DNA from 3 places in the Dyadobacter subterraneus genome. Region 1 is predicted to be linked to each of the others. Evidence: riboswitches for the same ligand, from Rfam matches in the RefSeq annotation. Region 1 holds a riboswitch; each other region holds the start of a gene.
The links. Region 1 has a riboswitch for thiamine pyrophosphate ahead of thiM (hydroxyethylthiazole kinase). Riboswitches for the same ligand answer to the same signal wherever they lie in the genome.
Positions count from the first base shown of each region.

Region 2: another riboswitch for thiamine pyrophosphate. It lies ahead of thiS (sulfur carrier protein ThiS); the one in region 1 lies ahead of thiM (hydroxyethylthiazole kinase).
Region 3: another riboswitch for thiamine pyrophosphate. It lies ahead of IEE83_RS30760 (TonB-dependent receptor); the one in region 1 lies ahead of thiM (hydroxyethylthiazole kinase).

Region 1 covers NZ_JACYGY010000001.1:760,053-764,269, reverse strand. Annotated here, with positions in the region: gene thiD (bifunctional hydroxymethylpyrimidine kinase/phosphomethylpyrimidine kinase) at 1-629, opposite strand, end outside; gene thiE (thiamine phosphate synthase) at 626-1,249, opposite strand; gene thiM (hydroxyethylthiazole kinase) at 1,637-2,434, opposite strand; TPP riboswitch at 2,516-2,608, opposite strand; gene hxpB (hexitol phosphatase HxpB) at 2,718-3,368, shown strand; gene IEE83_RS03305 (sensor histidine kinase) at 3,445-4,217, shown strand, end outside.
Region 2 covers NZ_JACYGY010000001.1:5,258,529-5,262,745, forward strand. Annotated here, with positions in the region: gene IEE83_RS22030 (bile acid:sodium symporter family protein) at 1-1,061, shown strand, start outside; gene IEE83_RS22035 (GNAT family N-acetyltransferase) at 1,226-1,729, opposite strand; TPP riboswitch at 1,871-1,966, shown strand; gene thiS (sulfur carrier protein ThiS) at 2,033-2,236, shown strand; gene thiC (phosphomethylpyrimidine synthase ThiC) at 2,318-4,201, shown strand; gene IEE83_RS22050 (thiamine phosphate synthase) at 4,201-4,217, shown strand, end outside.
Region 3 covers NZ_JACYGY010000002.1:1,253,443-1,257,659, forward strand. Annotated here, with positions in the region: gene IEE83_RS30745 (serine hydrolase domain-containing protein) at 1-227, shown strand, start outside; gene IEE83_RS33495 (DUF1801 domain-containing protein) at 454-1,245, shown strand; gene IEE83_RS30755 (DUF433 domain-containing protein) at 1,290-1,529, shown strand; TPP riboswitch at 1,941-2,036, shown strand; gene IEE83_RS30760 (TonB-dependent receptor) at 2,165-4,217, shown strand, end outside.

The sequences.
Region 1 (4,217 bases):
TGGACGTTTTTACTTTCGATATACTCACTTTCAAAAATCTGAGGTTTCTCCCCTTTTTGAACAAAAACATCGAATAATTTGGGAGCGATTAAATGTCCACCTTTTAGTAAAACGGCCTGACAACCTTTTTCAATCATTTCCTCAGCAGCGACTACCATGTCATCCGTATTACCGATTTCTCTTCCAACCAGAATTTTAGCCTCATCCAGATTCGGTGTAATTAAGTCTGCGCGGGGAAATAATTCTTTCCACAAAACATCAATAGTTTCATCCTGAATCAGTTTTGAACCACTTGTTGAAACCATTACAGGATCAAAAATCACAAATCCGGGCTTAAAACGATCGAGAATTTCTGCGATTATCTCGGCCGTCTCAACGGTATTGATCATACCAATTTTGACTGAATCGATCATGATATCTTCAAAAACGGCTTCCAGCTGAGATTTCAAAAACGCACCTGGCACCGGATGAATGGCCCTGACTCGTGTTGTGTTTTGCGCAGTCAATGCCGTGATCGCAGAAGTGCCATAAGCACCCAAAGCTGCAATTGTTTTAAGATCGGCCTGAATTCCGGCACCTCCCCCGCTATCGGATCCGGCAATGGTGAGTACTGTGGGATAGCGCTTCATATTTTATTAGTGTTGTTAATCATGGATTTTAAAAATTTCGCGGCTTTGAAAGGTGAAGCCGCACTGCAAATGGCTGAAATAACTGCAATGCCTTCTGCTCCATTGGAAATTGCCTCGACAACATTTGATTCATTTAGTCCGCCGATCACCACAAGTGGATTTTTGCTGTGCGCTTTAACCCATTTTAAACCGTCCATTCCCCAGGGCGCCAAAGTATCTGTTTTTGAAGGAGTTGAAAATAATGGACTCACGGCGAGGTAAGTTAAATTAAGATTTTCAGCCTCAATTACATCTTCTTTTGTTTCAGCTGACAGACCGATTATTTTATCTGGCGGCAATAAATCTTTTAATATTTCATAAGGCATATCACTTTGTCCAACATGAACACCATCAGCATCGCAGGCCAATGCAACATCTACCCGATCATTTATGATTAGCGGGACATGATATGGATGAAGTATATCTTTCATCTTTTTCGCCCGGTCAATGAAAGCACGGGTTCCCAAAGATTTTTCCCGAAGCTGAACCATGGTGACGCCACCTTTTACGGCTTCTTCCACAACCCGGAATATGTCTCTGCCGAGGCAGGCATTTTCATCGGTTACGAGGTATAGTTGCATAAATTCTATTTTTTGTAATTCAGGAATTTACGGAGGTTGGTTGAGTGTATTATGTCACCCCTCCGGGGTTTTGGAACGGTTCGTTAGATTTTTTTAATATAATAATTTCATCCCTTCGGGATTGTGGCTAGTTGAAAGTCATAAATGGTACAATCCGAAATTGAATTTGATATTTTTCTTGCAATTGAATGAATCGTATTGTCTTGGAAAAGATTTTTCGAATCATTGCCCAAATCATAGAAAGTCAATTGGTTAAAATCCCGAAGGGATGACATTTTTATAGAAAAGATATTACGATCTGTTTTTTACAACCCCGACGGGGTGACATAATCATTCAACCAATTTCTCTACATTATTTGCTGACCAAATTCTAACGTTAATCAAAAACTATAACAACCTTACAACCGCCAATTCCACCAGCTCTTCCGGCGACAATTCCGATAATGAATCCAAAAACGCAATTTGAAATGACCCCGGTGATTTTGTTTTTTCAAATGCTTTTTCACCACAAACACCCATCATCGCGGCCGCCGAAATGGCCGCTTCAAAACCATCCTCCTGAATTGCGAAAAATGCTCCCGCAATGGCTGAAGCAGAACAACCCATACCTGTAACTTTGGTCATAAGCGAAACGCCATTATCAACGTAAGCTACTTTTTCACCGCTCACGATCACATCCGTCGCACCACTCACACTAACCACGCAGCCATATTTTTCGCTTAACAATTTCGCAGCTTGCAAACTATCCGTCGAATTTGCCGTACTATCAACTCCTTTTGTCTGAATGTTACTTCCAGCCAAAGCAAGGATTTCAGAAGCATTTCCACGAATTAAACTGGGAGACGCTGTATTCAATAATTCTGAAAGTGTAACATTCCGGTAAGCCGTAGCACCTGCACCAACCGGATCCAGAATAATGGGTTTTCCAAATTTCACAGCAGCCAGCATCGCTTTTTTCATTCCTTCCACCCAGATCGGTGAAAGCGTTCCGATGTTAATTACCAAAGCGCCGGCAATGGCAACCATATCTTCAACCTCTTCCACAGCATGCGCCATAACCGGAGAAGCACCAATCGCCAGGAGCGCATTGGCGGTGTAATTCATCACAACAAAATTTGTAATATTATGAACAAGAGGCGATTTTGCTCTTAATTCAGTCAGGTTCTCTGCAAGATTTAATTTCATTTTTACCGGGTTTTGTAAGAAAACAAAACGAATGGACGCCTGGACAGCTGTACCCGGAATTGAGATAACAAAAGTGAAAACTTCTGTTTAAACGCTTTTTCCTACGACAGTACAAACTGTTTCAGGTTCAAAGGGTATTTCTCAGTCCAATTTCGGACACCCCTAAAGCCATTCTTATCTGCGAATGTAGTAGTTTTGGTCATTATTAAAAACTGAAAGTGTTTTTAACACCGGTTTTTCTTATCCTTGCTATCTCACATCTAAATTTCTATTTTTTTTACTAATGATTAAAGCGGCAATATTTGACATGGATGGATTGCTTATCGATTCAGAACCAATCTGGACCGAAGCGGCAACCGAAGTGATGCAAAAAGTTAATTTCAAACTTACACACGACCTGAAACTTCAGACAACCGGCTTGTCGATAAAATTATTTCTGGAATTCTGCTACCGCATTCAGCCCTGGAACACGCCGGACCGCGCTGAACTTGAAAATGATATTTTAACTATCGCACACAAAAACATTATTGCAAACGCCAAAGCGATGCCCGGCGCGATTGACCTGATCAAAAACCTTCATGCTGAAAAAATAAAACTGGCCGTTGCTTCTGCTTCTCATATGGAGTTGATTGAGGCGGTTTTGCGCAGACTGGAAATCATTGATTATTTTGATACCTGGCATTCTGGTGAACTGGAAGAGCATACCAAACCACATCCGGCAGTATACATTTCGACGGCGGCAAAACTGGGAATTCCTGTGCATGAGTGTATTGCATTTGAAGATTCTTTTACGGGTCTTCGTTCTGCTTATGCTGCTAAAATGATCACTATTTGTGTTCCAAATCCGGAAGTTTACGACGATCCGAAATTTGATCTTGCCCATTACAAATTGCGCTCACTGGAAGAATTTGATATTCTGGCGGTTGGAGTTTAAGAATAAATGCGATATTAGTCCGGAAGAAAAATTTTCTTCAAAGAGAGTTCCTTAGCCATAGAAAAATCAGATCAGCATGACCGGTCTCCGCCATTTCAGTATTATGATTGCCGTCCGGATAACAGTTATTATTCTGACAGTTATCCTTTTGTTCCGGTTGGTTGAATTTCATACCAATGAAGGTCTGATCTATATTTTGGGCTCGATCGTGGTTTTTGTTCAGGCTTCTTTACTTTACAATTATGTAACGAAGGTGAACAGAAAGCTAATCTATTTTCTGGAATCCGTTCGCTATTCTGATTTTACGATCAATTTCCGGGCGGACAATACCATGGGTACGACCTTCAGGGAATTGAATCAGCAGTTTAATGAAGTTTTACAGGCCTTTCGTCAGGCAAGGGCAGAAAAAGAAGCCAGTTTGCAATATCTGAATACAATTGTTCAGCATATCGGAACTGGTTTAATCACTTTTGACGGCACTGGCCAGGTTAATATTATCAACAGCGCAGCTTTACGGATGCTTGGCATTTACCGGCTTCACCAGCTTAGCGAACTGGAAGATAAACATCCCAGATTGTACGAATTGCTGGCCAATCTGAATTCCGGTGTCCGTGAATTGTACCGTACGCCGGCAGACCAGCCTCTTGCTTTGCAGGGAGCCGCTATTCAAATGCATGGAAAGTGGGTCAGGATTGTGGTTTTGCAAAATATCCAGACTGAACTTCAACAACAGGAAGTTGAATCGTGGCAAAATCTTACCCGTGTTTTACGTCACGAAATCATGAATTCCATGACACCGATTGTCTCACTGGTTGGAACAATGCGGTTGATTGTTAATGAAGATATTGA
Region 2 (4,217 bases), 4.5 Mb from region 1:
TTGTAGCGCTTTATCTTACAGTAACAGGAAATCTGGCTCAGGCGGGCCCGTTTTTTATTGGCTTTTTCTTAGCATTGGCCATAAGTTTCAGAGGGTCGGAAACTTTGAAAGGATTTACTTATACAACGATTATTTTTGCAGCCGTTACTACTGCTTTATATTATCCTCAATATTTTCAGCAATATGATGGTTTCAAATTTGCAACGCTGATTACGCCATTAATCCAGATAATCATGTTTGGAATGGGGACTTCGATGAGTTTTGAGGATTTTGTTGGTGTTGTAAAAATGCCAAGAGGTGTTTTTATCGGTGTTACAAGTCACTTTTTAATCATGCCGCTTTTGGGTTTTACACTGGCAAGCATCAGCGGTTTTCCAGCTGAAATTGCAGCCGGAATTATCCTGATCGGTTGTTCTCCAAATGGTATGGCGTCCAATGTAATTTCCTATTTGGCAAAAGCAAATCTTGCATTATCTATTACAATTACTGCAATTTCAACCATGCTGGCTCCTTTAATGACGCCAATGCTGATGAAATTATATGCCGGTGCTTTTGTTGAAATTGATATGCTGCATATGATGTGGGATATTGTTAAAATGGTAATTCTGCCAATTGGTGCCGGATTAATTTTCAACAAATTGTTTCACGGAAAAGCAAATTGGCTGGATACTGCAATGCCTTTGGTTTCGATGTCAGGAATTGCATTTATTATTGTGATTATTACGGCGGCAGGAAGGGACAGTCTTTTGACGATCGGGCCGGCTTTAATAGGACTGGTGTTGATTCACAATCTTTTGGGATATACGCTTGGATATTTCTCGGGGAAACTATTCAAAATGAGCGAACGAGATTGTCGTACAATTGCCATTGAAGTTGGTATGCAGAATGGCGGATTGGCGTCAGGAATAGCAAAGGAAATGGGAAAAATGGCGACAGTAGGTTTGGCACCCGCGGTTTTTGGACCATTAATGAATATTACCGGATCAATCCTCGCATCTTATTGGCATAGAAAACCTACGGGTGACGAAGCCACGTATGTAGAAACCGGACGAGCTCATTAAAAATATGACGCCCTTTCATAGCCCTGAAAGGGCGTCATATTTTAGGATAGGGCAACGCCCTATGAGAACGATGATGTGAATTCGGAATTGTATAATTCCCATATCCCAAATCAATCGGGCGATGCCCGATTCTAAGATATTACGCCCTTTCAGGGCTAATTTATTTAATCTTCTTTCAGGATTAATTGCATGAAGACCAGGTCCAGCCATTGGTCAAATTTATAGCCAACCTCTCTCAAATATCCTTTTTCTACAAATCCATATTTTTCATGAAATTTGATGCTACCGCGATTTGTGGCGTCGATTCCTGCAATCATGGTGTGCAATCCGGATTCTTTTGCGCGCTGAATTAAACTTCCAAGCAACCTGCCTCCTACTCCTATTCCACGAGATTTGTCATTCAGATAAATCGAATGTTCAACACTGAATTTATAGCCGATTTTCGGACGAAAAATACTGTAAGATCCATACCCGATTACTTCCTTCTCAAATTCAGCTACAATTACCGGCATACCATCGTTTATCATTTTTTCAAACCAGGCAGTCTGTTCTTCCAAAGTTCTGATCTCGTAATCATAAATGGCAGTAGTTTCTAAAATAGCTTGATTTACAATTTCCAGTATAGCCGGTAAGTCTTTCGGAGCAGCATTTCTGATGATAAGATCCATTAAAAGCAGATTCTTTATGAGGTGTTAATTTGACAAATTCAAAGTTACCTCATAATTAGCAAAACTTTCACAGTTTCCCAACCATCAAAAATCAGCTTTAAACTTTTATTTTTTGAAACTCCGATTTTTCCAATAGCTTTACGGAAACTTTAGGGGTGTCCCGTATGCGGACTGAGATAATACCCTTTGAACCTGATGCAGTTAGTACTGCCGATAGGGAAAAGTAAGAGATACTGCTATTGTATCTTAATGAATCTTTCCAAGGTCCATTCCTGAAGTTTTTCTCATAAAACATTATTCAGAATGGAAATCAGCATTAATCAGCAACGTACAGAAATTCCCGAACGCTCTTCGGTTGAAGAACTTTTGTCTTCCTTGTTTGCAGATTCCTCCAAAGGAATCGCTATTGCGATCAATCAGGCCATTATTCCAAAAAAGGAATGGCCTCTTCACATACTCAATCCCAACGATAAAATCACCCTGATCAAAGCTACACAGGGAGGTTAATCAAACTAATATCCTGAACGAATAAACCAATTTTCAACTATCCATCTGGCTAACAGCTTAAAGCCAAAAGCTATTCCATCCATGAAAACTGAAAAAACACCAGACACAGAAGTAATTTCAAGAAAACCTTTTCCAAAATCCAGGAAGATTTATGTGAAAGGAAAAATACACGACATTTCCGTCGCCATGCGTGAGGTATCTCTTAGCGATACAAAAGTGCATGGAAAATTGGGATTGATTGAAAAAAATCCATCCGTTACCATTTACGACACCAGTGGTCCATTTACAGATCCCAACATAGAAATCGATGTAAAAAAAGGACTTGAACCATTAAGAGCTCCCTGGATTTTAAAACGTGGAGATGTGGAGCAGCTTGAAACCATTTCGTCAGAATACGGAACACAGCGCAAAAATGACAAAAGTCTGGATGCTTTAAGATTTGCCCACATCAGTAAACCGTACCGTGCAAAAGCAGGTCAAAATGTTTCTCAACTGCATTATGCCAAAAAGGGAATTATTACGGCTGAAATGGAATATATAGCGATTCGTGAAAACCAGCGGATTGAAGAACAGATTGCAGAACTAAACGGAAAATCAGGAATTCTGGCACATCAGCACGCCGGACATAGTTTCGGAGCAAATACACCAAAAGGATTTATTACGCCGGAGTTTGTACGATCAGAAGTAGCTGCGGGTAGAGCCGTAATTCCGGTTAATATCAATCATCCGGAAAGTGAGCCCATGATTATTGGCAGAAATTTTCTTGTCAAAATCAATGCAAATATTGGGAATTCAGCTGTAACATCCAGCATTGAAGAAGAAGTGGAGAAAACGGTTTGGGCTTGCCGCTGGGGAGCTGATACGATCATGGATCTTTCGACAGGAAAAAATATTCATGAAACCCGGGAATGGATTATCCGCAATTCTCCTGTACCGATCGGCACCGTTCCAATTTATCAGGCGCTTGAAAAAGTGAATGGAAAAGCCGAAGATCTTACCTGGGAATTGTTCAGGGATACCCTAATTGAACAGGCGGAACAAGGTGTTGATTATTTCACAATTCATGCCGGGGTTTTGCTGAGATATATTCCGCTAACAGCCAAACGGATCACAGGAATTGTTTCCCGTGGCGGTTCAATAATGGCAAAGTGGTGTCTTGCCCATCACAAGGAAAACTTTCTCTACACCCATTTTGAAGATATCTGTGAGATCATGAAAGCGTACGACGTCGCATTTTCTTTGGGTGATGGTCTAAGACCGGGCTGCATCGCAGACGCCAATGACGCCGCACAATTTTCTGAACTGGAAACTTTGGGTGAATTAACAAAAATTGCCTGGAAACATGATATCCAAACCATTATTGAAGGCCCCGGCCACGTGCCTATGCATTTGATAAAAGAGAATATGGAAAAACAACTGGAACATTGTCAGGAAGCTCCATTTTACACTTTGGGACCATTAACAACCGACATTGCTCCCGGTTATGACCATATTACCTCTGCAATAGGTGCAGCGATGATTGGCTGGTTTGGAACGGCGATGCTTTGTTACGTTACACCAAAAGAGCATTTGGGTTTGCCTAATAAAAAAGATGTAAAAGACGGTGTGATCACGTACAAAATCGCTGCCCACGCCGCAGATTTGGCAAAAGGACACCCAGGAGCGCAATATCGTGACAATGCATTAAGCAAAGCAAGATTCGAATTCCGCTGGGAAGATCAGTTCAACCTTTCACTTGATCCGGATACCGCCAAAGAATTCCATGATGAAACATTACCCGCCGAAGGTGCCAAAATCGCTCACTTCTGTTCTATGTGCGGACCGAACTTCTGTTCGATGAAAATCACACAGGATGTTCGTGATTATGCCGAAGAAAATGGTTTGATGGAAGAAATGGCACTGGAAGAAGGTATGCAGGAAAAAGCAAGAGAATTTGCTAATAAAGGCAGCGAAATCTACTTATAATGAAACTATTAGCCAT
Region 3 (4,217 bases), on a different contig from region 1:
TGTGGTGGCTGGATAAAGATAATAACACAATCTGGGCAGATGGATATGGCGGACAATTTCTGCTCATTGACACAACCAGAAATCTTGTTTTATCACAGAGAAATTTCACAGGAAATTCTTTGATTACCTCAGGATTATTTCAATTGAAAAAGAAAAGGGATGGGAGTAGGAGACAGCTTATGTATGTGTATGATCATTTGAAAAATTATATCAAACCCAATAACTAATCCCAGCTTAAAGACTCCTGATTCATTAATTGTAAAAAATATCTGAAGCAGCGCTGATTCAATTCTGTGCTGCTTTTTTTGTCTGAGTTTCAGATACAAATTAACATTTCGATAATTTTTTGTATTTTTCTTAACAAATTTTAATCTTGACGGGAAATAAAACCTCTATAATTCAGTCGGTTACACATTTGTAAAAATATTGTTTGACCTTAATCCTCACACAGCCATGACAAAAAACAATCCTGATGTTGACAGCTACATCGCCGCCTTTCCAAAGGAAATCCAAAAGCTTTTGGAAGAAATGCGTCAGACAATCCGGAAAGTTGCACCGGATGCGGAAGAAAAAATCGGTTATGGAATACCGACATTTACTTTGAATGGGAATCTGGTTCATTATGCTGCTTTCAAAAATCACATTGGATTTTATCCCGCACCCCGCGGACTGGAAGCTTTTAAGAAAGAATTGTCAGGATATAAAGGTGCGAAAGGATCGGTCCAGTTTCCATTTGACAAACCACTGCCGCTTGATTTGGTAGCAAAAATCACAAAATACAGAATTGAACAAAACCTGGCAAAAGCAGATTCAAAATCTAAAAAGAAAACACCCGTAAAACCTCCCAAACTTTCAGATAAAGAACAGGTCACAGAACATATTCAAAAACTGGATCCTGAATTAGGAAAAGTGATTGAAGCGATACGAAAAATCATTTTAAGTACCGACAAAGAAATTGCTGAACATATCAAATGGAATAATCCCAGCTTTTATTATACCGGCGAAATGAAACCGTTTGAGCCGAAGGAGTATAAAAGAGATATCGTTGTAATGAACCTGCACAAAGGAAGAATCATGCTCGTTTTCCCAAGCGGCGCCAGGGTTAAAGACACAACAGGATTTCTTGAAGGAGATTACAAAGATGGACGAAGAACGGTGGTTTTTAAGGATTTGGATGATGTGAAATCAAAAGAAAAAACTTTGAAAAGTGTGGTGAAGGAGTGGTTGAGTTTGGTGGAGAAGTAAATTTGAATTAATCATTTATTAACTAAAATTTACTATTTTTAAGTATGGAAATTAAAACACTCGTTACAATAGACAAAGATATCTTAGGCGGTCAACCTGTCTTTGCGGGAACACGTGTGCCTGTTGAAACGCTGTTTGATCATTTGGAAGCGGGTGTTTCATTGGATGATTTTTTAGAAGATTTCCCGACTGTATCCAAAAGCCAGGCTATAGCAGTTCTTGAAACAGCAAATAAATTCCTTACTTCCAAAAATATCGAGCAGCTATATGCGACTGTTGCTTGATGAAACTTACCTAAGCGTTTAAAGCTTGATTTTCCTGATCATGAAGTTTTTACCGTTCGGGATAAAGAGTGGAATGGTGTGAAAAATGGAGAATTATTGAAGTTAATGCTTGAAGATAATTTTGACGTTTTGCTAACCTTCGACAAAAATCTCCAACATCAGCAAAAATTTTCCAAATACACGATCACCTTTTGTGTTAACAGCACATATCAATATTTACTCTGAATTAACTAAACTTTCGGATCAAATTAATAATCATTTAAAATCTGGACAACTGGCGCTGGGGCCAATTATTATTCAAGCAGATTGAAGATATTAGCACACTTATTTACGATTCGCGATTTGCAAATCAAAAATTAACATCAGTAATTTCCCCTTGTTTCCCCACTACAAACCACTTAACTTTACATCATAATCTCAAAGGGGTGCCCTACCTAACGGGCTGAGATCATACCCATATTACCTGATCCGGATAATGCCGGCGTAGGAAGAGAAAGCTAAACTTAGGACCAGCGAAAATCAACAAAAACATATTGATTTTCAAGCTCAATAAAGTCGGCTGAATCGAATAATTATATTTATTGAACCAAAAGGATAGGTGGCCCCTTGCCTGTTCGTAACAATTATTGATCGCAATGCGAAACGTTACGACTTGTCTTTTAACACTCGTTATCAGCACATTACTGAGCATATCTGTTTTTGCTCAAAAAACACTAACTGGTCAGGTTACCGATCAGGAAGATGGAAAATCACTTCCCGGCGCTACTATCCGCGCAGGAGAAATCCGCGGAACAACTACTGATGCCAACGGTAGATTTACGCTTCGAAATATCTCCGATAATATTGGCATATTGGAAATTTCTTACATTGGCTATCAAACGATAAAACTTGAAACTGCCAATTTTAGCGATGGAAAGCCGCTTGAAATAAAACTGCAAAAAAGCACATTCCAGGCTGATGAAGTGATTGTGAATGCAACCCGCGTTACTGATAAAACCGGGATGGCTTACACCAACGTGACTGCGGAGGCTTTGAACAAACAAAATCTTGGACAAGATTTACCTGTATTGCTAAATTTCACACCCTCATTGGTAAGTACAAGTGATGCGGGTGGCGGAGTTGGTTATACTGGAATCAGAATTCGTGGTACGGATGCAACACGTATTAATGTAACAGTGAATGGAATTCCTTATAATGACGCCGAAAGTCAGGGCGTTTACTGGGTTAATATGCCGGATTTCGCTTCTTCCGTGAGCAGTATTCAAATTCAGCGTGGTGTTGGAACTTCAACAAATGGCTCTGGTGCTTTCGGCGCAACGGTCAATATCAGCACCAACCAATTCCGCAAGGAAGCTTATGCGGAGCTTAACAATTCCTATGGTTCTTTTAATACTTTTAAAAATACCTTCAAAGTTGGCAGCGGTTTAATCAAGGATAAATTCACATTTGACGCCCGTTTGTCCCGCGTTTCTTCGGATGGTTTTGTCGACAGGGCTTCTTCGGAATTACATTCTTACTATTTGTCAGGAGCCTATTTTGGCGGAAAAAGTTTTGTTCGGGTGAATGTTTTCTCGGGAAAGGAAAGAACTTACCAATCCTGGAATGGTGTTCCGGAGGCAAAACTCAGGGGCGACCGCGAAGGGATTTTATCTTATATCAATCGCAACGGACTTGATGAGCAGGATGCACAAAACCTGATCAATTCCAACGACCGAACTTACAATTCCTACACCTATAAAAACGAGGTTGATAATTACCGTCAGGATCATTACCAGGTTGTAACTTCTCACACGCTTTCTAATAATCTGACTTTAAACGTTAACGGTTTTCTGGTGCGCGGTCTTGGTTATTATGAGCAGTATCGTAAAAATGACAGTTTCAGTAATTATAATTTGCCTGATATAATTTCAGGAAGTGATACCATTTCAGGAACGGATCTGATACGCCGCAGATGGCTTGACAATTATTTCTACGGCTCCACATTTTCGCTGGACTATAACAGTTTCAAAAAGCTGACTGCCAGTGTTGGTGGTGGTTATACTTATTATACCGGTGATCATTATGGAGAAATTGTCTGGGCCAGAAATGCCGGTGCTACTGAAAACGAACAACGTTATTATTTCAACAAAGGCGTCAAAAAGGATTTTAATATTTATGGAAAACTTTACTATCAATTCACTGAAAAGCTAAATGCTTTTGGTGATCTGCAATACCGCAGCGTAAGTCATAAAATTGATGGCAAGGATAATGAAATGGTCCAGATGAATTTTGACCAGTCATATTCCTTTATTAACCCAAAAGCAGGTATAACCTATCAATTGGCGCCGCAAAGTTCTGTTTATGCCTCGTACAGTGTTGGTAATAAAGAGCCAAACCGCGACGACTTTGCAGCTTCCACAACCCGACTTTTCCCAAAAAGTGAAAGGCTAAATAACGTCGAAGCCGGATTTCGTCTGCAACAGGGAAAATGGATGGTAGCGGCAAATTACTATCTGATGCATTACAAAAATCAGCTGGTACTAACCGGCCAGATTAATGATGTTGGAAATTCTATCCGTGTGAATGTGCCAAAAAGCTACCGGACAGGAATTGAGCTAGAAGGAGCCGTTGCTTTTAATTCACACTTGAAATGGAATGCCAACGCAACATTCAGCCAGAATAAAATTGCCAATTTCACCGAGTATATTG